Regions from separate parts of the Serratia sp. TSA_198.1 genome, predicted to be linked through region 2. Evidence: predicted binding sites of a transcription regulator. Region 2 holds the regulator's gene; each other region holds the start of a gene.
What was found. Region 2 encodes PurR, which represses purine synthesis genes. Its sites were predicted from a motif close to CANGCAAACGTTTGCNTG; they were not measured.

Region 1: ACUTSW_RS23680 (NCS2 family permease) is a predicted target of PurR. The motif match lies at 3,082-3,099, and genes of this name have one in related genera.
Region 3: purE (5-(carboxyamino)imidazole ribonucleotide mutase) is a predicted target of PurR. The motif match lies at 8,638-8,655, and genes of this name have one in related genera.

The regions. Positions count from the first base shown of each region.
Region 1 is NZ_JBQZFP010000009.1:76,035-85,991, reverse strand. Features, by position in the region: gene ACUTSW_RS23685 (Na+/H+ antiporter) at 1-1,398, opposite strand, end outside; gene ACUTSW_RS23680 (NCS2 family permease) at 1,583-2,944, opposite strand; gene ACUTSW_RS23675 (VOC family protein) at 3,293-3,700, opposite strand; gene ACUTSW_RS23670 (glutathione S-transferase family protein) at 3,748-4,416, opposite strand; gene ACUTSW_RS23665 (hypothetical protein) at 4,395-4,538, opposite strand; gene bhsA (multiple stress resistance protein BhsA) at 4,732-4,992, shown strand; gene ACUTSW_RS23655 (LysR family transcriptional regulator) at 5,049-5,966, opposite strand; gene ACUTSW_RS23650 (3-oxoacyl-ACP reductase family protein) at 6,096-6,845, shown strand; gene ssb1 (single-stranded DNA-binding protein SSB1) at 6,909-7,445, opposite strand; gene uvrA (excinuclease ABC subunit UvrA) at 7,723-9,957, shown strand, end outside.
Region 2 is NZ_JBQZFP010000001.1:1,059,512-1,069,468, forward strand. Features, by position in the region: gene ACUTSW_RS04935 (C40 family peptidase) at 1-743, shown strand, start outside; gene cydH (cytochrome bd-I oxidase subunit CydH) at 958-1,047, opposite strand; gene purR (HTH-type transcriptional repressor PurR) at 1,372-2,397, shown strand; gene punR (DNA-binding transcriptional activator PunR) at 2,394-3,338, opposite strand; gene punC (purine nucleoside transporter PunC) at 3,463-4,671, shown strand; gene cfa (cyclopropane fatty acyl phospholipid synthase) at 5,012-6,163, shown strand; gene ACUTSW_RS04965 (I78 family peptidase inhibitor) at 6,239-6,535, opposite strand; gene ACUTSW_RS04970 (riboflavin synthase subunit alpha) at 6,564-7,214, opposite strand; gene ACUTSW_RS04975 (MATE family efflux transporter) at 7,457-8,833, shown strand; tRNA gene ACUTSW_RS04980 (tRNA-Val) at 9,026-9,102, shown strand; tRNA gene ACUTSW_RS04985 (tRNA-Val) at 9,123-9,199, shown strand; tRNA gene ACUTSW_RS04990 (tRNA-Val) at 9,220-9,296, shown strand; gene ACUTSW_RS04995 (cupin) at 9,440-9,745, shown strand; gene ACUTSW_RS05000 (hypothetical protein) at 9,779-9,957, shown strand, end outside.
Region 3 is NZ_JBQZFP010000001.1:2,152,043-2,161,999, reverse strand. Features, by position in the region: gene ACUTSW_RS10395 (SDR family oxidoreductase) at 1-223, opposite strand, end outside; gene tesA (multifunctional acyl-CoA thioesterase I/protease I/lysophospholipase L1) at 249-887, opposite strand; gene ybbA (putative ABC transporter ATP-binding protein YbbA) at 858-1,544, shown strand; gene ybbP (putative ABC transporter permease subunit YbbP) at 1,541-3,973, shown strand; gene ACUTSW_RS10375 (sugar porter family MFS transporter) at 4,394-5,800, shown strand; gene galE (UDP-glucose 4-epimerase GalE) at 5,874-6,890, shown strand; gene purK (5-(carboxyamino)imidazole ribonucleotide synthase) at 6,957-8,024, opposite strand; gene purE (5-(carboxyamino)imidazole ribonucleotide mutase) at 8,021-8,545, opposite strand; gene lpxH (UDP-2,3-diacylglucosamine diphosphatase) at 8,712-9,434, opposite strand; gene ppiB (peptidylprolyl isomerase B) at 9,445-9,939, opposite strand.

The sequences.
Region 1 (9,957 bases), on a different contig from region 2:
GTCGATGTTTTCTTCCACGTCGACGGCCAGGCGTTCTTCCATCTTGTTGATGCTTTCGATCGCCACTTCCGCCGCCATGGCAATCGCCATCCGCTCCTCGCTCTTGCTGGCGCTCTTGTCCGCCACCACTACGCCGCGCAGCAGCAACGGCAATGCCATCACGCCGACGATCAGTGAAAGCAGGATCACGCCGGCGGCGATGAACACCAACTGATAGCGCGCCGGGAAGGCGGTGCCGTCACTTAACAGCAGCGGAATCGACAGCACGCCGGCCAGCGTGATTGCCCCGCGCACCCCAGCGAACGACGCTATCCACAGCTCACGCGTACTGTAATCGCCAAACTGCAATGGCCGTTTTTTCATAAAACGCCGGCTGGCGTTTTTCATCAACCACAGCCAGGTAAAGCGCAACAACAACAACGCTGCGTAGATAATCGCCACATCGGCGAACAGGTACCAGGTCTGAATGGTCGGATCCAGCTCCGCCTGCAGGATTGAGGTTTCCAGGATCCCCGGCAGTTGCAGGCCCAACATGATGAACACCATGCCGTTAAACACGAACTCCAGCATCGCCCAGACGCTGTTGGCGCGCAGGCGCATCGCCAGTGGCGCATTGCGGATCACGCCGGACTGGCTGATGGTCATCCCCGCGGCAACCGCAGCCAGAATGCCGGAGACGCCGATATGTTCGGCAATCAAATAGGAAGCGAACGGCAACAGCAGCAGGAACACGATCTGCGTGGCCGGATCATCGCCGCTCCAGCGGCTCATCATCCGCAGCGATTTGCTGTAGCACCAGGTGACAGCCACACCGGCCAGCAGGCCGCCGATAGCGACCTTCAAGAACTCCAGGGTAGCGCCACCCACGGTAAACACCATGGTGCCCATCGCCACCGCGATGGCGAACTTGAGCGAAACCAGGCCGGACGCATCGTTCATCAGCGCCTCGCCTTCCAGCACGCCCATGATCGGTTTCGGAATACGCCCTTTACCGACGATGCCGCCCAGCGCCACGGCGTCCGTTGGCGACAGCACTGCCGCCAGCGCAAACGCCGCCACCAGCGGGATACCCGGCACCATGGCGTAAATCAGGTAACCGACCCCGACCACGGTAAGCAACACCAGCACCAGCGCCAGCCCCAGGATTTCACGGCCGTGATGCAGAAATTCGCGCGTTGGGGTTTTCCAACCGTCGGCAAACAGCAGCGGCGGGATAAACAGCACCAGGAACAGTTCGGGGTCAAAGTCGACATGCAGCCCGAAATGCGGCCAGGCCAGCAGAGCCCCGATGGCAATTTGCATTAACGGCAGCGGTATCTGGAACGGCAACATACGTGTCACCACCCCGGACAGGGAAACCACCAGGATCAAAATGAGGATTGTAAAAAATATTTCCATGCTTTCCTTAGACTCTCGGGTTCAGACTACATCTCTGATATATACCCCGATAGTAGATCACTTTTTTTACAGCGATTAAAGCTTGTTGTGCCTTTCAAAACGCAGCACAGAAAGAAGAAGACTTTTCTGAAGGGGAAGAAGGTCAGACTTTCCCCCACCCAACGGGTGGGGGAAACACAGCGGATTAAATCGCCCAACCGCCGGCATAGAACACCACCAGCGCCACCGCGATCAGCACGGTGCCGATATTCAGCTTGCGCCATTCACCGGAGCAAATGCGGCCAATCACCAGCGAGCTGAAGCCCAGCATGATACCGGTGACGATATTGCAGGTCAGCACGATAAACACCGCGCACAGCAGGCCGGACATGGCGTCGACAAAATCATTGAAGTCCAGCTTGGTGACGTTGCTCAACATCAGCAGGCCGACGTACATCAGCGCCGGTGCAGTAGCGTAAATCGGTACCAGATAAGACAGCGGCGACAAGAACAGGATCAGCAGGAACAGCAGGCCGACCACAGTTGCGGTCAGGCCGGTTTTACCGCCCGCCGCGGTGCCCGCTGCGGATTCGATATAGACCGCCGCCGGGGCCGCGCCCACCAGGCCGGAGAAAATGCTGCTCAGGGAATCCGAGGTCAGCGCCTTGCCGCCGTTGATGATCTGCCCGTCCTTATCCAGCAGGTTGGCCTGCCCGGCCACCGCGCGAATGGTGCCGGTAGCGTCAAACACTGCGGTCATCACCAGTGCCAGCACGCTCGGCAACACCACAGGTTGCAACGCACCCATAATATCCAGGCTGAAGATCAACGAATTGCCATTGGCGTCCGCCAGGCTTGGCATGGCGAACAGCCCCTGATATTTCACCGCGGGGTCAAACAGCAGGCCAATCACCGAAATGGCGATGATCACCAGCAAAATACCGCCGGGTACACGCAGTTTTTCCAACCCGAAAATCACCGCCAGACCGAGCAACGTCATCACCACCGGGAAAGAGGTGAATGCGCCCAGCGCCACCGGCAGGCCATCCAGCGGATTCTTCACTACCAGACCCACGCCGTTGGCGGCGATCAGCAGCAGGAAAAGACCGATGCCGATACCGGTACCGTGCGCCACGCCCATCGGCAAATTGCGCAAGATCCAGGAACGGATGCCGGTTATCGAGATGATGGTGAACAGCACGCCCATCAGGAAGACCGCGCCCAGCGCCACCGGGATGCTGATGTGCTGGCCCAGCACCAGGCTGAAAGCGGTAAAGGCGGTCAGGGAAATCGCACAACCGATGGCCATCGGCAGGTTAGCCCATAGCCCCATCAGCAATGAGCCGAGACCGGCGACCAGGCAGGTGGCAACAAACACCGCCGTTGGCGGGAAGCCCGCTTTGCCCAACATGCTCGGCACCACGATCACCGAGTAAACCATCGCCAGGAAAGTGGTTAATCCCGCCACCACTTCCTGACGCACGGAGCTGCCGCGTGCGGAAATATTAAAATAGCCATCAAGCCCGCCTTTTGGTTTAACGGCGTTGTTCGCTTGAGAATTCGACATGTTGCTGTCCCCTGTATTTCATTGCCAGCCCGTTTCACAAGGCTTGTTATTCCGCCCACGCATGTTCATTACGGAATCGTTTCCATCACGTCAGCTTCCCTGCCCTTCGGCCGCACCGCCCATCGGCGTGGCGTTAAAAGGCAAACGTTTAACTCTCATCGCGTGATACGGGTGATTTATGGTGGTTTATTCAAGGCAAACGATTATCCGGCCTTCCATACCCTCTGATCAACCAAGATCGCGGCAATTCATGCAGAAAAGCGCCGGGATCAATCATTATCGAAATGGCGAGATTTGTCACATAGGTAAATCCGATGGGGCGCCCCCGGCTCAGGGGGCAAAAACCGGCTACTGAGCCTGTGCGGCTTTTTCATCCATGTACATCAGTTCCCAGATATGGCCGTCCAAATCCTGGAAACCGTGGCCGTACATAGAACCGTAATCCTGCGGCTGATTATAGGTATTGCCGCCGGCGGCAATCGCCTTGCGCACCAGGCTGTCCACCGCCGCCCGGCTGGGCTGCGACAGGCAAAGCAGCACTTCGGTCGCCCTCCTGGCATCGCCAATCGGGTTCGGGGTGAACATTTTGAATTTATCGTGAGTCAGCAACATTACATAAATGGTCTCGCTGACCACCATGCAGGCGGCGGTATCATCGGTAAACTGCTGATTAAAGCTGAAACCCAACTGGGTAAAAAACTCGATGGATGCGGGCAAATTGTCCACCGGCAGGTTAACAAAAATTTGCGTAGGCATAGGCTATCTCCGAACAGACGTTAACCCGTCAAGTATAGTTCATGCCCTCAGCTCAGCAGTTCATAAGGGCCGCCCTGCTCCAGTGCCCGCTGGTAGGCTGGCCGGGTATGGATACGCTGCAGATAGCCGCGCAGCTTCGGGCAATTGTCCAGCGAACCGCGCGCCGCCATCGCTTCCAGCGGAAAGCTCATCTGGATATCCGCCGCGCTGAATTCATTGCCGACAAACCAGGTGCTTTTGCTCAGGTGCTGCTCAAGATAATCGCGATGCGTGGCGATCTGTTTGTCCAGATATTCCCGCTGAACCCCTTTGCCAATCGCCCCCGCTAGCGGCCGCAACAACCAGGGGACCGGCGATTGCCCCAGGCGGCTGAATACCAGCTTCATGACCTGCAGCGGCATCAGCGATCCTTCCGCATAATGCAGCCAGTAACGGTATTGTTGGCGAGCATGATGGTCGGTCGGGATAAACAGCCCCTGGGCATCGTAGGCTTCTTGCAAATATTCGATAATGGCGCCGGATTCCGCCAGGGTCAGATCGCCATCGACAATCACCGGGGATTTGCCCAACGGGTGGATCTTTTTCAGCTCCGGCGGCGCCAGCAGGGTTTGCGGATCGCGTTGGTAACGCTGTACCTGATAAGGCACACCCAGTTCTTCCAGAAACCACAAGATACGCTGCGAGCGTGAATTATTCAGATGGTGCACGATAACCATGAAGTTTCTCCAATCCGTTGCCAACCCAGTTCGCCAGTCTGCACGCCGTTACCGATTTGCAGCGACACGGTGCGCAGCCTCAGTCGATCGTCAGTGATGCGGTAAAGCGGATCTGATGCCATTGCGCTCCCCTTTAAGAATCACCTTTAAAGGGTAGTGGCGATTATTCCAGCACGCCAGCCTTCAAAATTAAGTCAATTTATTTGAATTAAATACTCAAAACTCTCCGATTTTCTCTTTGGGCATGCAGGTCTATTATTCAACGCATCGAGAGGATACAACCTCTCATCTGACAAATACCCTGAGGATTGAATCATGAAGAACATCAAAATTTTTGCTACCGCTCTGTTGCTGACTACCGCTTCTTTCGCTTCCGTTGCCGCTGAGCAGCCTTCCAGCCAACCTGCGGCCGACGCTCAGAAAATCGGTGTCGTCTCCGTTGCCGGTGCCTCTAACCTGAGCGCACTGGAAGCCGAACTGGCTAACAAGGCCGCTGCATCAGGCGCCAGCTCTTACCGCATCATCGCCGCCGGTGGCCAGAACAAACTGCACGGCACCGCTGAAATCTTCAACTGATCGTCAGACAGCCCACTGACGGAAGAAAGAAGCCCCGCGAGGGGCTTTTCTCGTTTCTAGCGCGCATCAAAACGCGTCGCCAGCTTCTGCAGGCGAAATTGCTCGGTGATGTAATCGACAAACGCCCGGGTTTTGCTGGGCAGAAATTTGGTAGTGGGAAAGTAAAGATAGACGCTGCCGCGATCGACATACCAGGCTGGCAGCACCCGCAATAAGCGACCACTTTCCAGATAAGGCAAGGCGCTTGGCATGGAGATCAACGCAATGCCCAGCCCCATTTCCGCCGCTCGCGCCGCCGCCTCCGGCTCATTCACCGTCATGTTAACGGTCATCAAGGGCGCCCGCTGTTCGTTATCCGCATTACGCAGCGGCAGGTTGCGAATCCGCCCGGTTTGCGGCGAACGGATAAAAATCCCCGCGTGGTTCGCCAACTGTTCCGGTTGGCTCAAAAGCGGATGACGCCGCAGATACTCCGCCGAGGCCACCAATACCCCGTGGGCCGGCGCCAATTCACGCGCAATCATTCCCTGCGCCAATTCAATACCGCCGCCAATTGCGGCGTCGAAGTGTTCGCCAATCATATCCACTTTGCGATTGTCAAAATGCCAGTCTGGCACGATCGCCGGGTAACGTGACAAAAACGCCGGCAACAGAGGCATCACGAAATGCAGACCGAAAGCGGTACCCATGCTGACCTTTAGCGTACCTGCCGCGACAGAGCCACTGCTGTTCACCCTTTTCAGCGCGCACTGGATCGACTGCAAACCGCCGCTCACTTCCTGAAGAAAACGTTCCCCCTCTTCGGTCAGGATCAACTTGCGCGTGTTGCGCTGGAATAGCCGTACACCCACCAGCGTCTCCAGCTTGGTGACATTTTTCCCCACCGCCGCAGAGCTGATGCCCAGCTTGCGGCCGGCAGCGGAAAAACTGCCGTTTTCCGCGCTGCTGACAAAACATTCCAGATGGCCGAGCATGGCTTTCCTCTGTTGATTTCAAACCTATGGTTTAAGCTGATTATAGCGCTTTGGGGCTAGTGGCCACGTTGCGTTTCTCCGATACTGGTCCGGTAGATTTTTTAACCTTACCCACTCTGGAGAAACATCATGTCAGCAACCCTCTCTCTGCAAGGCAAAGTCGCATTCGTTCAGGGCGGTTCACGCGGTATCGGCGCCGCCATCGTCAAACGGCTGGCGCACGATGGTGCCGCGGTGGCATTCACCTACGCAGCTTCCGCCGACCGGGCCGATGCCGTGGTGAGTGAAATCGCCGCCGCCGGCGGCAAGGCTATCGCCATCAAAGCCGACAGCGTCGACGCCGCCGCAGTACAGCAGGCGGTACGCCAGGCGGTGAACAGCTTCGGCAATCTGGACATTCTGGTGAACAACGCCGGGGTGTTTACCTTGGGCAGCACCGAAGAACTGGCGCTGGAAGATCTGGACCGTATGCTCGCGGTGAACGTACGCAGCGTCTTTGTTGCCAGCCAGGAAGCTGCGCGCCATATGAACGACGGTGGCCGCATCATTCACATCGGCAGCACCAACGCCGAGCGCGTGCCCTTTGGCGGCGCCGCCGTTTACGCGATGAGCAAATCCGCGCTGGTCGGCCTGACCAAGGGCATGGCGCGCGATCTCGGCCCACGCGGTATCACCGTCAACAACGTGCAGCCCGGCCCGGTGGATACCGAGATGAACCCGGACGACGGCGATTTCGCCGAGCAGTTGAAACAGCTGATGGCCATCGGCCGCTACGGTAAAGACGAAGAGATCGCCAGCTTTGTCGCCTATCTGGCCGGCCCGCAAGCGGGCTACATCACCGGAGCCAGTCTGAGCATCGACGGCGGCTTCTCGGCTTAAGGTTGGCAGAAAAGCAAAAAGCCCCGAAAAGGGGCTTTTTTATTGGCTTCAGACAGCCCGATATCAGAAAGGAATATCGTCGTCGAAGTCCATTGGCGGTTCGTTGCTGCTGGCTGCCGGCGCGTTGTTCTGCGCTGGGCGCGCCTGCTGGCCGCCGCTGAACTGGTTGCCACCCTGTGGTTGCTGAGGCTGGCCCCAACCGCCCTGGCCGCCTGCTGCCTGACCACCGCCTGCAGGTGCGCCGCCGCCTTGACGGCCGCCCAGCATCTGCATGGTGCCGCCAACGTTAACCACAACTTCGGTGGTGTATTTTTCTACGCCAGCCTGATCGGTCCATTTACGGGTCTGCAGGGCACCCTCGATATACACCTGGGAACCTTTACGCAGATATTCGCCCGCAACTTCAGCCAGCTTGCCGAACAACACAACGCGGTGCCACTCGGTTTTTTCTTTCTGCTCGCCAGTCGCCTTGTCACGCCAGCTTTCGGAGGTCGCCAGGGTAATGTTGGCCACTGCGCCGCCATTCGGCATGTAACGGACTTCCGGGTCTTGGCCCAGATTCCCGACCAGAATTACTTTGTTTACGCCTCTGCTGGCCATGAGAACTCTCCTGATGATTGATTTTTACACAGTATAAACGAGTAAGTTTAACACGCTCAGCCTGAAACGACACCCGTGTTGATAACTGCGTATTGTATTCCAGAATTGTCCTTTCGAACGACCTTGTTGCATTCGTATACTGGATATTCATTCAGGTTTTTTTGTGTCATAATTATGCGTTTCGTACTGGCTGTGCCGGTTTTTTGCGCGGTTGATCACAAAATCACCCGCACTAAACCCAGACAGGCGCGGTGTATCATCAAGACGGGAAGTGTAAATGGACAATATCGAAGTTCGTGGTGCTCGAACCCATAATCTCAAAAACATCAACCTGATTATCCCGCGTGACAAGCTGATCGTCGTCACCGGTTTGTCCGGTTCAGGCAAGTCCTCGCTGGCTTTTGATACCCTGTATGCCGAAGGGCAGCGCCGCTACGTCGAGTCGCTCTCCGCCTATGCACGCCAGTTTCTTTCGCTGATGGAAAAACCGGACGTCGACCATATTGAAGGTCTGTCGCCGGCGATTTCCATCGAGCAGAAATCCACCTCGCATAACCCGCGATCCACGGTCGGCACCATCACCGAGATCCACGATTACCTGCGCCTGCTGTTCGCCCGCGTCGGCGAACCGCGCTGCCCGGATCACCATGTGGAACTGGCGGCGCAAACCGTCAGCCAGATGGTGGACAACGTTCTCAGCCAGCCGGAAGGCAAACGCCTGATGCTGCTGGCACCGGTGGTGAAAGACCGCAAGGGCGAGCACACCAAAACGCTGGAAAACCTGGCGACCCAGGGCTATATCCGCGCGCGCATCGACGGCGAAGTGTGTGACCTCTCGGATCCGCCGAAGCTTGAGCTGCAGAAAAAGCACACCATTGAAGTGGTGGTCGATCGCTTCAAGGTGCGTGAAGATCTGGCGCAGCGCCTGGCGGAATCGTTCGAAACCGCGCTGGAGCTGTCCGGCGGCACGGCGGTAGTGGCCGACATGGACGACGAAAAAGCGGATGAGCTGCTGTTCTCCGCCAACTTCGCCTGCCCGATCTGCGGCTACAGCATGCGCGAGCTGGAACCGCGTCTGTTCTCGTTCAACAACCCGGCCGGCGCCTGCCCGACCTGTGACGGCCTGGGCGTGCAGCAGTTCTTCGATCCGGAACGCGTGGTGCAGAACCCCGAGCTTTCGTTGGCCGGCGGTGCGATCCGCGGTTGGGATCGTCGCAACTTTTATTATTTCCAGATGCTGCGTTCGCTGTCGGAACATTATGCCTTCGACGTCGAAGCGCCGTTCAACTCTCTGGACGCCAACGTGCAGAAAGCGGTGCTGAGCGGTTCCGGCAAAGAGTCGATCGAGTTCAAATACATTAACGATCGCGGTGATACCACCGTGCGCCGCCACCCGTTCGAAGGCGTGCTGCACAACATGGAACGCCGTTATAAAGAGACGGAATCCAGCGCGGTGCGCGAAGAGCTGGCGAAGTTTATCAGCAACCGCCCTTGCGCCTCGTGTCACGGCACTCGCCTGCGCGAAGAAGCGCGCAACGTGTTTGTCGAAGACACCACGCTGCCGGAAATCTCCGATCTGAGCATCGGCCACGCCATGACCTTCTTCCAGAACATGAAGCTCAGCGGCCAGCGCGCCCAGATCGCCGAAAAAGTCCTGAAAGAGATTGGCGACCGCCTGAAATTCCTGGTGAACGTCGGGCTTAACTACCTGTCGCTGTCTCGCTCGGCGGAAACCCTGTCCGGCGGCGAGGCGCAGCGTATTCGTCTGGCCAGCCAGATCGGCGCCGGCCTGGTGGGCGTAATGTACGTTCTTGATGAGCCGTCGATCGGCCTGCACCAGCGTGACAACGAACGCCTGCTGGAAACGCTGATCCACCTGCGTAACCTGGGCAACACGGTGATCGTGGTCGAGCATGACGAAGACGCCATCCGCGCCGCCGATCACGTGATCGATATCGGCCCCGGCGCCGGTGTGCATGGCGGCCAGGTGGTGGCGGAAGGTACCGTCGAAGACATCATGGCGCAGCCCGAATCGCTGACCGGCCAGTTCCTCAGCGGCAAACGCGAGATTGCCATCCCTGAGCAGCGCGTACCTGCCGATCCGACCAAGGTGTTGAAGCTGAGCGGCGCGCGCGGCAACAACCTGAAAGACGTGACGCTGACGCTGCCGGTGGGGCTGTTTACCTGCATCACCGGGGTCTCCGGCTCAGGCAAATCCACGCTGATCAACGACACGCTGTTCCCGATCGCCCAACGCCAGCTCAACGGCGCCACCATTGCCGAACCTGCGCCGTTCCGCGAAGTGACCGGCCTCGAACATTTCGACAAAGTGATCGACATCGATCAGAGCCCGATCGGCCGCACCCCGCGCTCCAACCCGGCCACCTACACCGGCATCTTCACCCCGGTGCGCGAGCTGTTCGCCGGCGTACCGGAGTCGCGCAGCCGCGGCTATAACCCAGGCCGCTTCAGCTTCAACGTCAAGGGCGGGCGCTGCGAGGCCTGTCAGGGC
Region 2 (9,957 bases):
CGCGTATTGCCGCCGAGCAGCGCAAGAGCCACGTTAATGAAGCACGGCCGGATGACCGCAAGAAAAAGAAAGCGGCAAAGGCCAGCAAAAAAGTGAAAGTCACTGCTCCGCCAAAAACAGCCAAGGTTTCCAAAGCCAAAACAGAAAAAACCGCTAAAAAGATCGTCAGCGCAAAATCGAAACACCAAACCCAGAAAATAGCCAAAATCAAAGTGACCCCACCGAAAAAGGGTTACAAAAAAGGTTATGGTCGCCACCGGGAACCCGGCATGGCCACCGCCAAATTGGCTCGCGACGAAAAACCGCTGAAACTCAGCCCGGCGCACAAAAAGCGCTATCAGCACGCCAAGCAAACCGCAATGGCCAAGCTGATGGATCAAATGGGCAAACCTTATCGCTGGGGCGGCACTTCGCCAAGAACCGGTTTTGACTGTAGCGGACTGATTTATTACGCCTATAAAGACGTAGTGAAAATCAAGATGCCGCGTACTGCCAACGAGATGTACCACCTGCGCGACGCGGCGCCGATCAAGAAAAACGAGCTGGAAAGCGGTGACCTGGTGTTCTTCCGCATCAACAACCGTGGCGTGGCCGATCACGTCGGCGTCTATCTGGGCAACGGCAAATTCATTCAGTCACCGCGTACCGGTGAGGAAATCCGTATCAGCCAGTTGGACAACGACTACTGGCAAAACCACTACATTGGCGCCCGCCGTGTGGTAACACCGAAAACCATTCGATAATCGCCTCCGCGGCTGGTCCCCCCAGCCGCACGCCTCACCGCCTACCGCAAGCGTTCTGATCTTAGGCCTTTTAGTCGCTCTCAGACCGCGGTTTCGCGAAGCCGCATGGAAAACATCCGGGTGTGGGTGAACGGGGCACTTGTGGAAAAATCTGACGTAGCGGTGGGAAAATGCGGACAGGCGCAGTGAACTGCGCCTGTGTGACAACCAGGGATCAGTTCAACGCCGCGGTGAAGCTAAAAGCAATAATAACGGCCAGCGCGCACACAGTGGTGAACAGTGACATTTTCAGATCGGTATCCATTACAACTCCTTTTCAGACGGGTTATCCCAAGGATAAAAGGCACACAATTAATGCGTCAAACCATTTTCCCACAGTTAGACAATAAAATCTTGTTATCATTTCCCGGTTTATAATACTGATTACCTCTTCCACTTTGGCTCAATATGGGACAAAATTCGCAGTTCACAACTGCGTACCGGCAAAAATGCCCCTCCTGACCAAACGCTGACGACTTCAATACACTAAAAACTCAGCTTCGCTTATTTGGAAGAAGGATCTACGCAGGCAAACGATTAACATCACACTTACATGCTGCAACATGTGAGTTCAGGAGTCATTCTTTACATGGCAACGATTAAAGATGTGGCCAAACGCGCTGGCGTTTCCACCACCACCGTTTCGCACGTCATCAATAAGACTCGTTTCGTCGCCGAAGAGACTAAAGCGGCCGTCGCGGCCGCGATCAAAGAGCTGCACTATTCTCCCAGCGCCGTGGCGCGCAGCCTGAAAGTCAATCACACCAAATCTATCGGTCTGCTGGCTACCTCCAGCGAAGCGCCCTATTTCGCCGAAGTGATCGAGGCGGTGGAAAACAGCTGCTACAGCAAAGGCTATACGCTGATCCTGTGTAACTCGCACAATAACCTGGACAAGCAACGCGCTTATCTGGCGATGCTGGCGCAAAAACGCGTCGATGGCCTGCTGGTGATGTGCTCTGAATACCCGGATCAATTGCTGGGGATGCTGGAAGATTACCGTAACATCCCGATGGTGGTCATGGACTGGGGCGCAGCACGCGGTGATTTTACCGATACTATTATCGACAACGCCTTCGAAGGCGGTTATCTGGCCGGCCGCTATCTGATCGAGCGTGGCCACCGTGAGATTGGCGCCATTCCGGGCCAATTAGCGCGCAATACCGGCGGCGGCCGCCATCAGGGCTTTTTAAAAGCCATGGAAGAAGCCAATATCGAGGTGCGCGACGAGTGGATTGTACAAGGTGACTTCGAACCGGAATCCGGCTACAAAGCCATGCACCAGATATTATCGCAGAAACAGCGCCCAACGGCGGTATTCTGCGGCGGCGACATTATGGCAATGGGCGCTATTTGCGCCGCTGATGAGCTGGGGTTGCGCGTACCGCAGGATATTTCCGTTATTGGTTACGATAATGTGCGCAACGCCCGCTATTTCACGCCGGCACTGACGACCATCCATCAGCCCAAAGAGCGTTTGGGCGAGATGGCGTTCACCATGCTGCTGGATCGCATCATCAGCAAGCGTGAAGAGTCGCAAGTCATTGAGGTACATCCGAAGCTGGTTGAACGCCGCTCGGTCGCCGACGGTCCCTTCATCGATTACCGCCGCTAGTCGCCAACGCCGGGAGCCAAAGCGGCTTCCGGCGTCACTTCGCTTAACCATTCCTGATTCAAGGTTTCACTGTCCCCCAGGTAATCCAGCAGCCAGGCCATCGCCGGCGATGGGGTATTCTGCTGCCAGGTCAGGCAGCATGGGCTGGCGGGAAATGGCTGTTGCAGTTGCAGCGCCACCAATTCACCACGCTGTACCAACGGCAATACCTGATGCGCAGGCATCATGCCGACGCACAATCCGGCGCACAGGCAATCCACCGCAGAGGCCCAATCCGGCACCACCAGCCGCCGTTGATTGTCCAGCGTCCAGGTGACCCGCTTGGGCAAATTGCGTGACGTATCCTCCAGACACAGCGAAGGGAAAGGCCGGAGCTGATCATCGTTTAGCAGGCCATCCAACCCCGCCAAGGGATGCTGGGGGCTGGCGACACACAACCAACGCATGTCGCCCATGTCGCGAAAGGCGAAACCACCGCCAACCGGCACCGCCCGCGTAGCGCCGATCGCCATATCGGCGCGGCCATCCACCAGCGCATCCCATACGCCGTTAAACACTTCGGGTTGGACCAACAGCTCCACATCGGGGAATTGACGGTAAAAATCCAGCACCAGCTGACGGCAGCGCTGCGGTTTGACGATGATATCCACCGCAATTTTTAATTGGCCACGCCAACCATTGGCCACCTGCTGGCACTGCCTGCGAGTGTCGAGCATTTTTTTGATGACACCGCGCGCTTCCTGAATAAACAGCGTGCCAGCCAGCGTCAGTTCTACATCGCGATGACGCCGTTCAAATAGCGGTACCGCCAACCATTGTTCTAGTTGCCGCACAGTATAGCTAACCGCCGAAGGTACCCGGTGCAGTTCCTGCGCCGCCGCGCTGAAGCTGCCGGTGCGGGCGACCGCGTCCACGACATCAAGCGAATATTCAGACCACATGATTTTTGCCTTCAATTTTTTTAACAGCACTTCGCAAATATTACCGTTTCACAAGCAGAGATCCAGCCGGATACACTTGCCGGCGCTAAAAACCTGCGACAATAAAATATTAATGAGAAATACCATGCGAAATTCCTTTGGTTTTATGTTCTATCTTGCCGGCCTGAGCATGCTGGGTTACCTGGCCACCGACATGTATCTGCCCGCCTTTGGCGCTATGCAGCAAGATCTGCAAATTTCCGCCGGCGCAATCAGCGCCAGCCTTAGCATTTTCCTGGCCGGTTTTGCCTTTGCTCAACTGCTCTGGGGGCCGCTCTCCGATAATTTGGGCCGCAAACCCGTTCTGCTGATTGGCCTGGCGCTGTTTGCTCTGGGCTGCCTCGGCATGCTGTGGGTGCAAAATGCCGTCCAACTGTGGTCGCTGCGCTTTATCCAGGCGATCGGTGTGTGTTCAGCCGCCGTCACCTGGCAGGCACTGGTCATTGACCGCTACCGTGAAGGCAAAGCCAACCGCGTATTCGCCACCATTATGCCGCTGGTAGCACTTTCGCCTGCGCTGGCACCGTTGGTCGGCGCCTGGTTGTTGAACCACATGGGATGGCGGGCAATTTTCGCCGTGCTGCTGGGTATCACCGTCATTTTGCTGCTGCCGACGCTGTTACTGAAGGAAAGCGCCAAAAGCGCGCCATCTGCCCAGCCCAAAAACACCCTGAGTTTCTTCCAACTGCTGAAGTCGCCGGTATTCAGCGGTAACGTCACCATTTTTGCCGCCTGCTCTGCCGGTTTTTTTGCCTGGCTCACCGGTTCGCCGTTTATTCTTGGCGATATGGGTTACAGCCCCAATGATATTGGCCTGAGCTATGTCCCGCAGACGCTGGCTTTCTTATTGGGCGGTTACGGTTGCCGTACGGCGTTAAACCGCATGAATGGCAACACCCTGCTGCCTTGGCTGCTGGTAGGTTATGGCATCAGCATGGTGGCGTTATATCTGGTGGCGACATTGACCGAGCCCACGCTCACCACGTTGCTGATTCCATTCTGCCTGATGGCGCTGGTCAACGGAGCCTGCTACCCGATCGTAGTGGCGAATGCGTTGATGCCGTTCCCGGAAGGCACAGGCAAAGCCGCAGCGCTGCAAAATACCCTGCAATTGGGCCTGTGCTTTGTCGCGAGCCTATTGGTTTCGGCCTTTATAGCCCAACCGCTGTTGGCGACGGTAACGGTGATGGTTTCAACGGTGGTATTGGCCGCGTTGGGGTATATGTTGCAACGGGGAAAAGTGATCGATAATTCGCAGGCAGTACGACAGGAACATGCTAACTCTGCGTCATAATTACCTGTACTAATAATCACTTAAAGAATATTTTTGCCGAGTGCGATTTACGGTTGAGTAAGCGCCTCGGCAAGCCTATACTCAAAACGACCTTTTAAAATAACACTTTTATAGTCTTATTATCACAAGTAGCTGTTGTGTACGCGTATGGCGTCACACTTTTTTAAGGATTGTTTATCCGCGCCTATTGCGCTGGAGCCTTCTTAAAATTTTCCTCTGTTCATAGTCGGATATCAGACGCCACGGTGACTTTCCACCGTAGGTATACATATGCGCCCGCAGAAATTGTCTAAGCTATTTTCTGGCGGGTCATAAGTCAGAAGAAGGTGATGGAGAAGCTATGAGTTCATCGTGTATAGAAGATGTGAGCATTCAGGACAACCCATGGTACCGTATCGCTCATGAAATGCTCAGTATGGCCGGTATAGAAATAAACGGCTCACGTCCTTTCGATATTCAGATTAAAAATCCTGATTTTTTTAAACGCGTGTTGCGGGAAGGTTCTCTCGGCCTGGGCGAAAGCTATATGGATGGCTGGTGGGAATGCGAACGGCTGGATATATTCTTTCAACACGTAGTCGGCGCAGGCCTGGAAAAGAAACTCCCCCACCATGTGAAAGATATCCTGCGAATTGCCGCCGCGCGATTAATCAATTTGCAATCGAAGAAACGAGCCTGGATTGTCGGCAAAGAGCATTACGATCTGGGAAACGATCTGTTTACGCTGATGCTCGATCCCTATATGCAATATTCCTGCGCCTATTGGAAAGAGGCAACCACGCTGGAGCAAGCGCAGGAAGCCAAGCTGCGAATGATTTGCGAGAAACTGCAGTTGCAACCGGGGATGAAATTACTGGATATCGGCTGCGGTTGGGGCGGCCTTTCCGCCTTTGCGGCGAAAAACTATGGCGTTTCCGTCGTGGGCGTAACCATTTCCGCCGAACAGCAAAAGCTGGCGCAGGAGCGCTGCGCCGGGCTGGACGTTGAAATTCTGCTGAAGGACTACCGCGATCTGCACCAGCAGTTTGATCGCATTGTCTCCGTCGGCATGTTTGAGCACGTTGGCCCCAAAAATTATCGCACCTACTTCAAGGTGGTGGAGCGTAATTTAAAACCGGATGGCCTTTTCCTGCTGCACACCATTGGCTCGAACCGGACAGATATGAATGTTGACCCGTGGATCAACAAATATATCTTCCCGAATGGCTGCCTGCCTTCAGTCACGCAGATAGCCAAAGCCAGCGAGGGACGTTTCGTGATGGAAGATTGGCATAATATTGGCGCCGATTATGATCGCACCCTGATGGTCTGGTACGAGCGTTTCAGGCAGGCATGGCCGCAACTGGCTCAGCGTTATTCCGAGCGTTTCGAACGTATGTTCAGCTATTATCTGAACGCCTGTGCAGGTGCGTTTCGCGCGCGTGACATTCAATTGTGGCAGGTGGTATTCAGCCCGAAAGGCATTGAAGGCGGTATCCGCGTCCCGCGCTGATTAATGCCATACCATAACGAAACGCCCCCGGTTTTTACCGGGGGCGTTTTATATTATGCGCTAACCAATGGCTGATCAGCCGCAATAAACCCGAATGATTTTATCCTCGCTGTCGCCCAGGAAGTTCAGACGACGCAGGTTAAAGTCCATAGTAACGGCCGAATTGTACGGAATCGCACGTACCTGAGAGTCAATCTGAACGCCTTCCAGCGCTGACATCGGCTTGCCGACGTAACTCTGGTATTGCGCGGCACCGCAGGTATCACTTTCTGCATCAACGGCCTGATTGGCCGCGCCCTGCTCAGGTGAGCTGCTACAGGCACTCAGCGCCAGCAGCGCCGTTAACATCAACGTTTTCCCATAAAACTTCACGCGGTTACTCCTCTGTGGTTATTGTCCGTCAGATCTTCTGCGCCAGCGCGCTCGCCGTCGCCATGGCCGCTTCGCGGCTCGCCAACACCCGCTCAACGGTATCTACCACCGCCTGCGTTTGTGGATCAATCTCAATATTCACCTTGTCGCCCAGGCGTTTTTTGCCCAGCGTGGTGCGATCAAGCGTCTCCGGGATCAGGTGCACGCAGAAACGGTTATTCACCACCTCTCCGATCGTCAGGCTAATACCGTCAATGCCAATAAAACCTTTATGCAGAACGTATTTCATCAGTTCCGCATCCGGCATGCGCAGCCATATCTGACGATTATTTTCGGAGGTATAAATCTTGGCGACTTCCGCCGTGCAGATAATATGGCCGGACATCAGGTGGCCGCCAATTTCATCGTTGAATTTGGCCGCCCTTTCGATATTGACCACGTCCCCCAAAGCCAGCTCGCCGAGATTGGTCAGGCGCAACGTTTCTTTGATCAGATCAAAGCTGACGCGGTTGCCTTCCACCGCAGTGACGGTCAGGCAGCAACCGTTATGGGACACCGACGCGCCGAGCTCCAGCCCAGGCAGTAGTTCCGCAGGCATCTCTATGACGTGGGTACGGAAGTTGGATTTTTCATCAATGGCGACCAGCGGCGCGGTGCCTTGTACGATACCGGTGAACATGTGAGCCTCTTCTTTCTGAAAATGTTTAAAGCGCTTGGGGCAGTTTGCCCCAGTTGGCGAGGAAAACCAAACCCGGGGAGGCAAAAAATCCGCGCCTGCGCATTTAATAACTATTTCGTCACAACATTTGCTTAACGACGCCGAGCGCGTACAATCTTTTTGACAAAATTCCGCTATTTTTAATTGTTGTCCTTTCGCGACGACCCTCCCCTCAATCATAAATAAATAGAAAAGGTGTATGCGTGCAGAAGTACTTCATTGAAGCGCGTAGTTTATTGGCCCTCGCAATTCCGGTAATCATCGCGCAAATATCGCAAACCGCAATGGGCGTGGTCGATACCATTATGGCCGGCGCTTATAGCGCCACGGATATGGCCGCCGTCGCCGTCGGCACCTCTATCTGGTTGCCGGCCATTCTGTTCGGCCACGGCCTGCTGCTGGCGCTAACTCCGGTGATCGCGCAGCTTAACGGCGCCGGCCGCCGCGACCGTATCGCTCATCAGGTACGCCAAGGGTTTTGGCTGGCTTGTGCGGTCTCTGTCCTGATCATTTTCGTGCTGTATAACAGCAAGTTCGTGATCGATATGATGCACAATATCGATCCGCAACTGGCGGATAAAGCCGTTGGCTACCTGCATGCTATCATGTGGGGCGCGCCGGGCTATCTGTTCTTCCAGGTACTGCGTGGCCAGTGTGAAGGACTGTCGAAAACCAAACCCGGCATGGTGATTGGCTTTCTCGGCCTGCTGGTCAATATCCCGATTAACTATATCTTCATCTACGGCAAGTTCGGTATGCCTGAGCTGGGCGGCGTCGGTTGCGGCGTAGCAACCGGCAGCGTCTACTGGTTCATGTTCCTGGCAATGCGCTGGTATGTAAAACGCGCACCGTCGCAACGTGACATCCTGCCGCATGAAGGCAGCAACCGCAGCCCGGACTGGCCGGCGATGAAACGCCTCATCGGTATCGGTCTGCCGGTGGCGTTGGCGCTGTTTTTTGAGGTGACGCTGTTCGCCATCGTCGCCCTGCTGGTCTCGCCGCTGGGCATCGTTTCCGTGGCCGGGCATCAGATTGCGCTGAACTTCAGCGCGTTGATGTTCGTGTTGCCACTGTCGCTCGGCGTCAGCGCCACCATTCGCGTCGGCTACCGGCTCGGTGAAGGTTCGGTCGAAGGCGCGCGGATTGCCGCCTATGCCGCTATCGGCGTCGGTATCCTGATGGCCTGCTGCACCGCGCTGTTTACCGCCACTTTCCGCGAACAAATCGCGCTGTTGTATAACGACAGCCCGGCGGTAGTTGCGATGGCGTCGCACCTGATGTTGCTGGCGGCCATTTATCAGATTTCCGATTCGATTCAGGTGATCGGCAGCGGTATTCTTCGCGGTTATAAAGATACCCGGTCAATCTTCTTCATCACCTTTATCGCTTATTGGGTACTGGGCCTGCCGAGCGGCTACCTGCTGGCGTTGACCGATGTCCTGGTGCCGGCGATGGGGCCAAGCGGCTTCTGGATTGGTTTTATCATCGGCCTGACCTTTGCGGCCATCATGATGGCTACGCGCATGCGCTGGCTGCAAAAACAGCCTGCTGCGCTGATCTTGCAGCGCTCCACCCGCTAAGTTTCGCCACCGGCCGGTTTATTCCGCCGCCGGTGGCTTCTTCGTCCGTGTTTGCAGAAAAAACAACCGCACTGCACATAAGCTCAGCAATCGTGTGAAATACCGGATAAAATTACGTTTTTCTCCTTGCCAGCGCGCAGGTAGCTCGTTAATATTCGTCCCCGCTGTCAGCCATGACAGACAGGAAAAGATGCGTCCGTAGCTCAGTTGGTTAGAGCACCACCTTGACATGGTGGGGGTCGGTGGTTCGAGTCCACTCGGACGCACCAAATTCCTAAAGCAGTACAGTGCGTCCGTAGCTCAGTTGGTTAGAGCACCACCTTGACATGGTGGGGGTCGGTGGTTCGAGTCCACTCGGACGCACCAAATTTCTAAAGCAGTGCAGTGCGTCCGTAGCTCAGTTGGTTAGAGCACCACCTTGACATGGTGGGGGTCGGTGGTTCGAGTCCACTCGGACGCACCAAATCGTTATTCCCTCAGGCTTGACCTTTCTATCCGATACTTCCATTACCCTAATCTGCCCATGCGATTCCCGAACGTTACTTCTGTAACCGCTAGCCGTATCCGAATATCATCATGGCGAACACCTTTTACAGGACAAGTTTAATGCTGACATTTACCGCAGAAACTCCGTTTGAAAAACTCGACAACGGCCTCATCCGCCGCCAAGGCGTAATGAGCGATGGCGCCCGTGCTACGGAAGTCAAATTCGGGGCCGGCACCTTCGGGCAACTGCAAAAGCGGGGGCATTCATTGCAAACGCGGGTCGTTTCCGGTGAGTTTGAATTCACCGTTGGCAGTGATACTCAGGTGGTGGTGGCCGGGGAAACTATCGCCATTCCCGCCAACACCGCCAGCGGATGCTTCTGCCTGACTGCCGGAACCCTGCTGGAAATCATCACGGCAGATTGATTGCGTTAATTGTTTCGTTCACAGCAAGGTTATTTGCGCAACAAACACCTGCTGGTGATTTGCATTTGCGCCACATTTGCTGCTGATTTAACGGATCCGCCGTCGATCACCGGTTTTTTATTTTGTTTCCCGTCGCTTAGCCTTTATAATGCGCAACGTCTTTCAGTTGAATGGTTTCAGCCCTTGATCTGCGAAAACGCAATAACAACACA
Region 3 (9,957 bases), 1.1 Mb from region 2:
GCCGGCCGCCGGTCAGCGCGATCACCTGCGCCGCGGCGCGTTCGACGCTGTCGCTGTCGTCCAGATCCAGCTCAATGCCTTCCAGTCCCAGTTGACGCATGTTCTCCACGTCCTGCGGCTTGCGACAGGCGGCCAGCACCCGGTAGCCGCGATTACGCAGATCTTGTGCTGCAATCAGTCCTATCCCGCTGGAACAGCCAGTTATCAATACCGCTTTTTGCATAACTTTACCTAGTGTACAACCCTATTTAGTTAGACTCATGTTTTACTAGAGGTTCCAGGCGTTCCGCCATCCAGGTGGCGATAAACGGTTGGGCGTCCTTATTGGGGTGCAATCCGTCATCCTGCATCCATTCCGCTTTGATCACCACCTGTTCCATGTAGAACGGCAGCAGCGGAATGTTGAACTGCCCGGCAAGCTGCGGGTAAATCGCGCTGAAAGCCTCGGTATAGCGGCGGCCATAGTTGGGCGGAATGTGGATTTGCATCAGCAGCGGCTGCGCACCGGCTTGCTGCACCAGAGTAATGATCTGGCTGAGATCGCGTTGCACGTCCTGCGCCGGGAAACCGCGCAGGCCGTCGTTGGCGCCCAGTTCGATCAGCACCCAGCGCGGTTGGTGTTGTTTCAGCAGGGCGGGCAGGCGCGCCAGCCCTTGTGCGGCGGTGTCGCCGCTGATGCTGGCGTTCACCAACTGCGGATCGCCCGGTTTTTTCTGCCATTGGTCGGCCAGCAGCGTCGGCCAGGCCTGCGCCACCGGCAAGCGGTAACCGGCGCTTAAACTGTCGCCTAAAATCAATAAGGTATCGGCGGCGACAGCGCGTAAACTGAATAATCCCAACAGCAAAAGGAAGGGAAGATGCCAGCGGAAAACGTTCTTGAAGTTCATCATCTTAGTAAACACGTTGGTCAGGGTGAGCATCAGCTCTCCATCCTTACCGGAGTCGAGCTGGTTGTCAAACCCGCACAGACAATTGCCCTGATTGGTGAATCCGGCTCAGGCAAATCGACGCTGCTGGGGATCCTCGCCGGCTTGGACGACGGCAGTGAAGGCGACGTGCATTTGTTGGGTGAATCGCTGACCGCTCTGGACGAAGAAGGGCGCGCGGCCCTGCGTGCCAAAAACGTCGGCTTTGTATTTCAGTCATTCATGCTGGTGCCGACGCTCAACGCGCTGGAGAACGTGCAATTGCCGGCGCTGCTGCGCGGTGAGAGCGACAGGCAGAGCCGCGAGCAGGCGGTTCAGTTGCTGGAGCAGTTGGGGCTGGGCAAAAGGCTCGATCACCTGCCGGCGCAACTTTCCGGCGGCGAGCAGCAGCGGGTCGCGTTGGCGCGTGCGTTCAGCGGCCGGCCGCGGGTGCTGTTTGCCGATGAGCCTACCGGCAACCTCGATCGCCAGACCGGCGAACGCATCGCCGATTTGCTGTTCTCCCTCAACCGCGATTTTTCCACCACCCTGATCCTGGTCACTCATGACGAAACCCTGGCGGCGCGCTGCCAGCGGCGGTTGCGCCTGCGTGAAGGCAAGCTGTGGGAGGAAGCATGATCTGGCGTTGGTTTTGGCGGGAATGGCGTTCGCCGTCACTGCTGATCGTTTGGCTGGCGCTGACGCTGTCGATGGCCTGCGTGCTGGCGCTGGGCAGCATCAGCGATCGCATGGACAAGGGGCTGAGCCAGCAAAGCCGTGATTTTATCGCCGGTGACCGGGTGCTGCGCAGCGCGCGGCCAGTACCGGAAGGCTGGCTGCTGGATGCGCAACAAGAAGGGCTGAAAGTGAGCCGCCAGTTGTCGTTCACCACTATGACCTACGCCGGTGACCGGCCGCAGTTGGCGGACGTGAAGGCCACCGATCTGGCCTATCCGCTGTACGGCAAGCTGGAGACGCGCCCGGCCAACGTCAAGCTTGCTCCGGGGTCGGTGCTGGTGGCGCCGCGTTTGCTGGCGTTGCTGAATGTGAAAGTGGGGGACTCGCTGGACGTGGGCGACACCCGCCTGCGCATTGCCGGTGAAATCCTTCAGGAGCCGGACTCCGGCTTCAATCCGTTCCAGACTGCGCCGCGCATCATGATCAACCTGGCGGATGTGGATAAAACCGGGGCGGTGCAACCGGGGAGCCGCCTGAGTTACCGCTATATGTTCGCCGGCTCGCCGGAGGACATTCAGCGTTACGAAACGCGCCTGACGCCGCAGCTCCAGCCCGACCAGCGTTGGTTTGGGTTGCAGGAGTCCGGCAGCGCGCTGGGCAAATCGCTGCAACGATCGCAACAGTTCCTGCTGTTGTCGGCGCTGCTGACCCTGCTGCTGTCGATTGCCGCCGTGGCGGTGGCCATGAGCCACTATTGCCGCAGCCGTTATGATCTGATCGCGGTGCTGAAAACGCTGGGGGCCGGCCGCAGCGCCTTGCGCAAGTTGATTGTCGGCCAGTGGTTGGCGGTCATTTCGCTGGCGGCAGCGTGCGGCGGCATTATCGGCCTGGGGTTTGAAGCGGTGCTGATTCGGCTGCTGGCGCCGGTGCTGCCGGCGGAACTGCCGGCTGCCGGGGCCTGGCCGTGGTTGTGGGCGGTCGGCGCGTTGCTGATGATTTCGCTGCTGGTGGGGCTGCGGCCGTACCGGCAACTGTTGGCGACCCAACCGCTGCGGGTATTGCGCCGCGACGTGGTGGCCAACGTTTGGCCGCTGCGCTATTTCCTGCCGGTAACGGCGGTGATTGTGGTGGCGCTGCTGACGGCCTTGATGGGAGCCAGCACGCTGCTGTGGTCGATCCTCGCCGGTATTCTGGTGTTGGCGCTGTTGTTGGGGGCTATCGGCTGGGGCAGCCTGCTGTTGTTGCGCCGCATTACGCTGAAGAATCTGGCGCTGCGGCTGGCAGTCAATCGTCTGCTGCATCAGCCCTGGGTAACGGTCAGCCAACTGGCGGCGTTTTCGCTGTCGTTTATGTTGCTGGCGTTGTTGCTGGTGCTGCGTGGCGATCTGCTCGACCGCTGGCAACAGCAACTGCCGCCGGACAGCCCGAACTACTTCCTGCTGAACCTGACTGAAGCGCAGGTGCCGCAGGTGAAAACCTTCCTGCAACAGCATCAGGTCAAGCCGGAAACTTATTACCCGATTGTACGCGTGCGCCTGACCGAGATTAATCAGCAGGTGGCGACCGAGCGGGTGCATGAGGACGATCCGGGCGGTGAGGCGGTTAACCGCGAGCTGAACCTGACCTGGCTGGCGGATCTGCCGGCGCACAATCCGCTACTGGCGGGCAGTTGGCCGCCGAAGGCCGGTGAGGTGTCGATGGATCAGGGCATTGCCGGGCGGCTCAAGGTTAAGCTGGGCGACACGCTGACCTTCAGCGGCGATACCCAGTCGTTCAGCGCCAGGGTCACCAGCCTGCGGCAGGTGGACTGGGAAAGCCTGAAGCCGAACTTTTACTTCATCTTCCCGCCGGGTGCGCTGGACGGTCAACCGCAGACCTGGCTTACCAGCTTCCGCTATGACGGGGACGGCCAGATGCTGACCCAGCTCAACCGGCAATTCCCGACGCTTAGCCTGCTGGACATCGGGTCAATCCTCAAACAGGTCGGCGGGGTGCTGCAACAGGTCAGCCGCGCACTGGAGGTGATGGTGGTGCTGGTGGTGCTCTGCGGTGGCTTGTTGCTGATGGCGCAGGTGCAGGTGGGCATGCGGCAACGGCGCCAGGAACTGGTGGTGTACCGTACTCTGGGGGCCGGCAAGCGCTTGTTGCGCAGCACGCTGTGGTGCGAGTTTGCGTTGCTTGGGCTGGTGGCGGGCATCGCGGCGGCGGTGGGGGCGGAAGCGGCGCTATGGTTGCTGCAAAGCCAGGTATTCGACTTCCCGTGGGCGCCCACGCCGGTGCTGTGGTGGGCGTTGCCGTTGCTCAGTGCGCTGCTGTTGTCGCTGTGCGGCGGCTGGCTGGGCGTACGGCTGTTGCGTGGCCAGGCATTGTTCCGCAGTTACGACGGTTAAACCGCTGCAAAGTCGGCCCGGCCCCCTGTTATCGGGAGCCGGGTCGATACCTTTATTATTGAAAATCCAAAGATTTCCTTTCCAGACTCTCTGTCTAAAAAGCGCCTTTTCCCGTCTACCTTGATCCTTCGTTGCGGATGTCACTCAAGTGAAATCGATTACAAATAAATGGCTGCTATTCGAGGTTGATATTGAAGTCTGACAAGCGGTGTTTTTTAACTTGAGAGTTATAACAAACGACATAAAGTTATTTTTAAATATAATCAATGTCATATGTTTAATTTTTCACGTCGATACGTAGGGGATCCAAAATGGAAATAATGTAATCGTTTCCACTAATGTGATCTCACTCACTTACCGCCTGCGGATTGCCTCCTATCATGACGGCTAACTGATTCAACGTTATCTATTGGAGGCTGTATGAGTGTTGCCGTCAAAATTGCGTCGGCTGAGAAAAGCCAGACGAATGCCGGTATGACTTTTTTCGTCTGTTTTCTGGCTGCGTTAGCCGGGCTGCTGTTTGGTCTGGATATCGGCGTGATTGCGGGCGCTTTGCCGTTTATTGCCGACTCTTTTCACATCACCAGTTCCCAGCAGGAGTGGGTGGTCAGCTCAATGATGTTCGGCGCGGCGGTCGGCGCCGTGGGCAGCGGTTGGATGAATTTCCGCATCGGGCGCAAATACAGCCTGATGATCGGCGCGATCCTGTTCGTGGCGGGGTCGTTGTGTTCCGCAGCGGCGCCCAATGTGGACATATTGATACTCTCGCGCATTTTGCTGGGGCTGGCGGTGGGCATCGCTTCCTATACCGCACCGATTTATCTGTCTGAAATCGCGCCGGAGAAAATTCGCGGCAGCATGATCTCGATGTATCAATTGATGATCACCATCGGGATTTTGGCCGCCTACCTGTCTGATACCGCGTTCAGTTACACAGGTGCCTGGCGCTGGATGCTGGGGGTTATCACCATTCCAGCCGGCTTGCTGCTGGTTGGCGTGTTCTTCCTGCCGGACAGCCCGCGCTGGCTGGCCTCGCGCAATCGCCATGAACAGGCGCGTCAGGTGCTGGAAAAGCTGCGCGACAGCAGCGCCCAGGCGCAGCATGAACTGAACGAAATCCGTGAAAGCCTCAAGCTGAAGCAGAGTGGCTGGGCGCTGTTCAAGGATAATAAAAATTTCCGCCGCGCCGTATTCCTCGGCATTCTGTTGCAGGTTATGCAGCAGTTTACCGGCATGAACGTCACCATGTATTACGCGCCGAAGATTTTCGGCCTGGCGGGCTTTGCCAGTACCGAACAGCAGATGTGGGGAACGGTGATCGTCGGGCTGGTTAACGTGCTGGCCACCTTTATCGCCATTGGGCTGGTGGATCGCTGGGGCCGCAAACCGACGCTGATCCTCGGTTTTATCGTGATGGCAGTGGGCATGGGCGCACTGGGAACAATGATGGGTATCGGCATGAGTACGCCGGCGACGCAATATTTCGCCGTCATTATGTTGTTGATGTTTATTGTCGGTTTCGCCATGAGCGCCGGCCCGTTGATTTGGGTGCTGTGTTCGGAGATCCAACCGCTTAAGGGCCGTGATTTTGGCATCACCTGTTCCACCGCCACCAACTGGATCGCCAACATGATCGTCGGCGCGACTTTCCTGACTATGCTCAATTCGCTGGGCAGCGCCTATACCTTTTGGGTCTACGCGGCGCTCAACGTAGTGTTTATCTTTATTACGCTGGCGTTGATCCCAGAGACCAAAAATATCTCTCTGGAACATATCGAACGCAATCTGATGGCCGGCAAGCCATTACGCAACATAGGTACGCGCTAGTCGGCTGGCTGCGCGCATGAAACAGGCTTATGCATCGGGTGTTAGCGCCCGATGCTGATGAAAGGGGAGCATGATGGCGATTTTAGTGACCGGCGGCGCCGGATACATAGGTTCACATACGGTACTGGCGCTGTTGGAGCGCGGTGAAGAGGTGGTGGTGTTGGATAATTTGATCAACGCCTCCGAAGAGTCCTTACGCCGTGCAGAGCAACTGACCGGTAAAGCGGCGGTGTTCTGCCAGGGGGATGTGCGGGACGCGGAGTGCCTGAGCCGGATCTTCGCCGAGCACAAGATCGCTTCGGTGATCCATTTCGCCGGCCTGAAAGCGGTGGGAGAATCCACCCGCAAGCCGCTGGAGTACTACCAGAACAATGTAGCGGGCACGCTGGTATTGCTGGAAGCCATGCGCGACGCCGGGGTTCATCAGTTTATCTTCAGCTCTTCGGCGACGGTGTACGGCGAAGATGCGCCGGTGCCTTACCGGGAAGACATGCCGATCGGCGGCACGACCAGCCCTTACGGCACCTCCAAGTGGATGGTGGAGCAGATCCTGCAGGATTTCGCCAAAGCTGAACCGGCCTTTTCCATTGTCTCTCTGCGCTACTTCAACCCGGTGGGCGCCCATGAGTCTGGACTGATGGGGGAAGACCCCAGCGGGATCCCGAATAATCTGCTGCCTTATATTGCTCAGGTGGCCGTCGGCAAGCGGGATCACCTGAGCGTGTTCGGCGGGGACTATCCCACCAAAGATGGAACCGGCGTGCGCGATTACATTCACGTGATGGATCTGGCACAGGGTCACCTGGCGGCGATGGACCACCTAAAGCAGATCGCCGGTTTTAAAGCTTATAACCTGGGGTCCGGGGTCGGGCATTCGGTGCTGGAGATGGTGCATGCGTTTGAGAAAGCCGCCGGCGTTGCCGTGCCTTATCAGATTTTACCGCGCCGTGCCGGGGATTTGCCCGCTTTCTGGGCCGATGTCAGCCTGGCTAAACGCGAACTGGGCTGGGAAGTGCAGCGCGGGCTCGATGCAATGATGCGCGATACCTGGAACTGGCAAAGCAAAAATCCGCGGGGCTATGCCCGGTAGTTTTTCATTGGCAGTAAAAAAGGGTTCAGCTTGGCTGAACCCTTTGATTTTGTTGCGGAGTAAACCTTAAGCCAGCTTCTGTTGCGCCCAGGCCAGGCCGCTTTGGTATTCGGCCGGCAGCAGCGGTGCCAGAGCCTGCAATGCCTGTTGCAGCACGGTGGCGCTAGGATCGTTCAGGTTGAGGTGGCCGACCTTGCGGCCTTCGCGCACCTCTTTCTCATACCAGTGCAAATGCACCAACGGCAGCGCCAGCCATTGTTGATTCACGGCGGTGCCTATCAGGTTGACCATCACCGACGGCGTGCTTACCACAGGTTTCGGCAGCGGCAGGGCGAGAATGGCGCGCAGGTGCAGTTCGAACTGGCTGATGGAGGCGCCGTTCTGCGTCCAGTGACCGCTGTTGTGCACCCGTGGTGCCAGCTCGTTAATCAGCAGGCTGTCGCCAACGATAAAGCACTCCATCGCCATGACGCCGACGTAGTTCAACTCGTCGAGGATCGCCGCCAGCATCTGTTCAGCCTGCCGTTGCAGAGCGGGGGCAGGCTGCGGCAGCGCCACGCTGGTGCGCAGAATGCCTTCTTCATGCAGGTTATGGGTCAGCGGATAGAACACCGACTTGCCGTCGTGCCCACGCGCGCCCACCAGCGAAACCTCGCCGGAGAAGTTAATCCCCTGCTCGACGATGCACTCGCCGTAGGCATCCGCCGGCAGTTCCGCTTCCTGGCCCGGGCGCAAGCGCCATTGACCGCGGCCGTCGTAACCGCCAACGCGGCGTTTGACGATCGCCAGTTCACCGAGAGTGGCGAACACCTGCGGCCACTCGGCGGCATCGGCCAACAATTGCCACGGCGCGGTGGCCAGGCCGAGCTGATCGAGCAGCTGTTTTTGCGTCAGGCGGTCGGCCAGACGGGGGAAAATATCGCGATTGACGAAGCTGTTGTGGGTCGCCAGTTCACGCGTCAGCGCGGTTTCCGGCCAGCGTTCGATTTCGGCGGTGATCACGCTGTTTTGATAGGGCACCGCTTCCGGTTCGGCGTCGATGCCGACCGGGTAAACGGCGATGCCCAGCGGTTCACCGGCCTGGCGCAGCATGCGCCCCAGTTGGCCGTTGCCCAGTACGCAAACCGGCTTCATGCTTCCTCCCGCGGATCCGGGTTGTTCAGCACCTCTTCGGTCTGTGCCTGGCGCCAGTCGGCCAGACGTTGCGCCAGCGCGGTGTCGTGCAGCGCCAGAATTTGCGCCGCCAGCAGCGCGGCGTTGGCCGCACCGGCTTTGCCGATCGCCAGGGTGCCGACCGGAATGCCGCGTGGCATTTGCACGATAGAATACAGGCTGTCTACACCGCTCAGCGCGGCGCTTTGTACCGGAACACCCAGCACCGGAACCAGCGTTTTCGCCGCCAGCATACCCGGCAGGTGCGCAGCACCGCCCGCACCGGCAATGATCACGTCAAAGCCGTTGGCGCCGGCCTGTTCGGCGAAACTGAACAGCTTGTCTGGCGTGCGATGAGCGGAAACGACTTCGACATGGAACGGGACATCGAGTTGGGTCAGGATTTCGGCCGCGAACTGCATGGTGGCCCAGTCACTTTTCGATCCCATTACAATTGCGATTTTAACCCCAGCGTTGGTGGCTGAAGCGGCGTTGGCTCCCATGGGTGTAAGGCTCCTGTAAGTGTACAAACGACGGCCGGTTGCCTGCGGCGGGAGGCCGAATGAGGGCGCAGATCATACCATGAGCGCACGGCGAGGAAAACGGTTGCGTCGCCGGTTTTCACCGTCGAAAACGCGAATTTTTTCACTCGCGTGGCAAGTCAGGGGGTTAGAAAGGGAATTGGATCAGTTCGACGGCGTCGGCGCTGACTTTGATCATCGAACCTTCAGCGTGCCAGGCGCCCAGCACCACGCGGTGAGCCTTGCCGTTGCTCAATTCCAGCTCATGCACCGCCGGGCGGTGGGTGTGACCGTGGATCATCCAATGCACGTTATGGCTCAGCATCGCCTGCTCAACTGCCTGCGGGTTGACGTCCATAATGGCTTGAGATTTGCCCTGATTGCTCTGCCGGCTGCGAGCGCGCATCTTGGCGGCGATCTTCAGGCGCCAGCGAAGGGGCATGGCCAAAAACAGCTTCTGGATTAACGGATTGTGCACCTTGCGGCGGAACTGCTGGTAAGCCTGATCGTCGGTACACAGCGTGTCGCCGTGCAGGATCAGGATTTTGCGGCCGTACAGCTCCAGCACTTTTTCTTCCGGCAGCAGATGCATGCCGCTGGCGCGGGCAAAGCGCTTGCCGAGCAGGAAATCGCGGTTGCCGTGGATAAAGTAGCAAGGCACGCCGGCTTGTTGCAGCGTCTTCAGCTCGGCGGCAATCTCCGCGTGCAAGGGTTCGGGATCGTCATCGCCGATCCAGGCTTCGAACAGATCGCCAAGAATGTACAGGGCTTCGGCGTGAATCGCATCGTGCCGCAAAAAACGCAGAAAACCGGCAGTGATTGCCGGTTCCTGTGCGCATAAGTGCAGATCCGCGATGAACAGCGTGTTCATGCAGCCGCGATTACTCGCCGACGGTAACGCTGGTGACGATCACGTCTTCTACCGGAACGTCCTGGTGCATGCCGCTGCGGCCAGTTTTCACGGCTTTGATCGTGTTGACCACGTCCATGCCTTCAACCACTTCGGCAAATACGCAGTAACCCCAACCTTGCGCGTTCTCGGCGCGGAAGTTCAGGAAGTCGTTGTCAGCCACGTTGATGAAGAACTGAGCGGTAGCGGAGTGCGGATCGTTGGTACGCGCCATCGCCAGGGTGCCCACGGTGTTTTTCAGACCGTTGTTGGCTTCGTTCTTGATGGTCGCTTTGGTGTCTTTCTGGTTCATGCCAGGCTCAAAACCGCCGCCCTGAATCATGAAACCGTTGATAACACGGTGGAAGATAGTGTTGTCGTAGAAACCTGCACGGCAGTAGCTCAGGAAGTTTTCAACGGTAACCGGCGCTTTGTCAGCAAAGGTGTTGATAACGATGTCGCCGTGATTAGTGTGGAAAGTAACCATAGTTTTAGTCCTAACAAG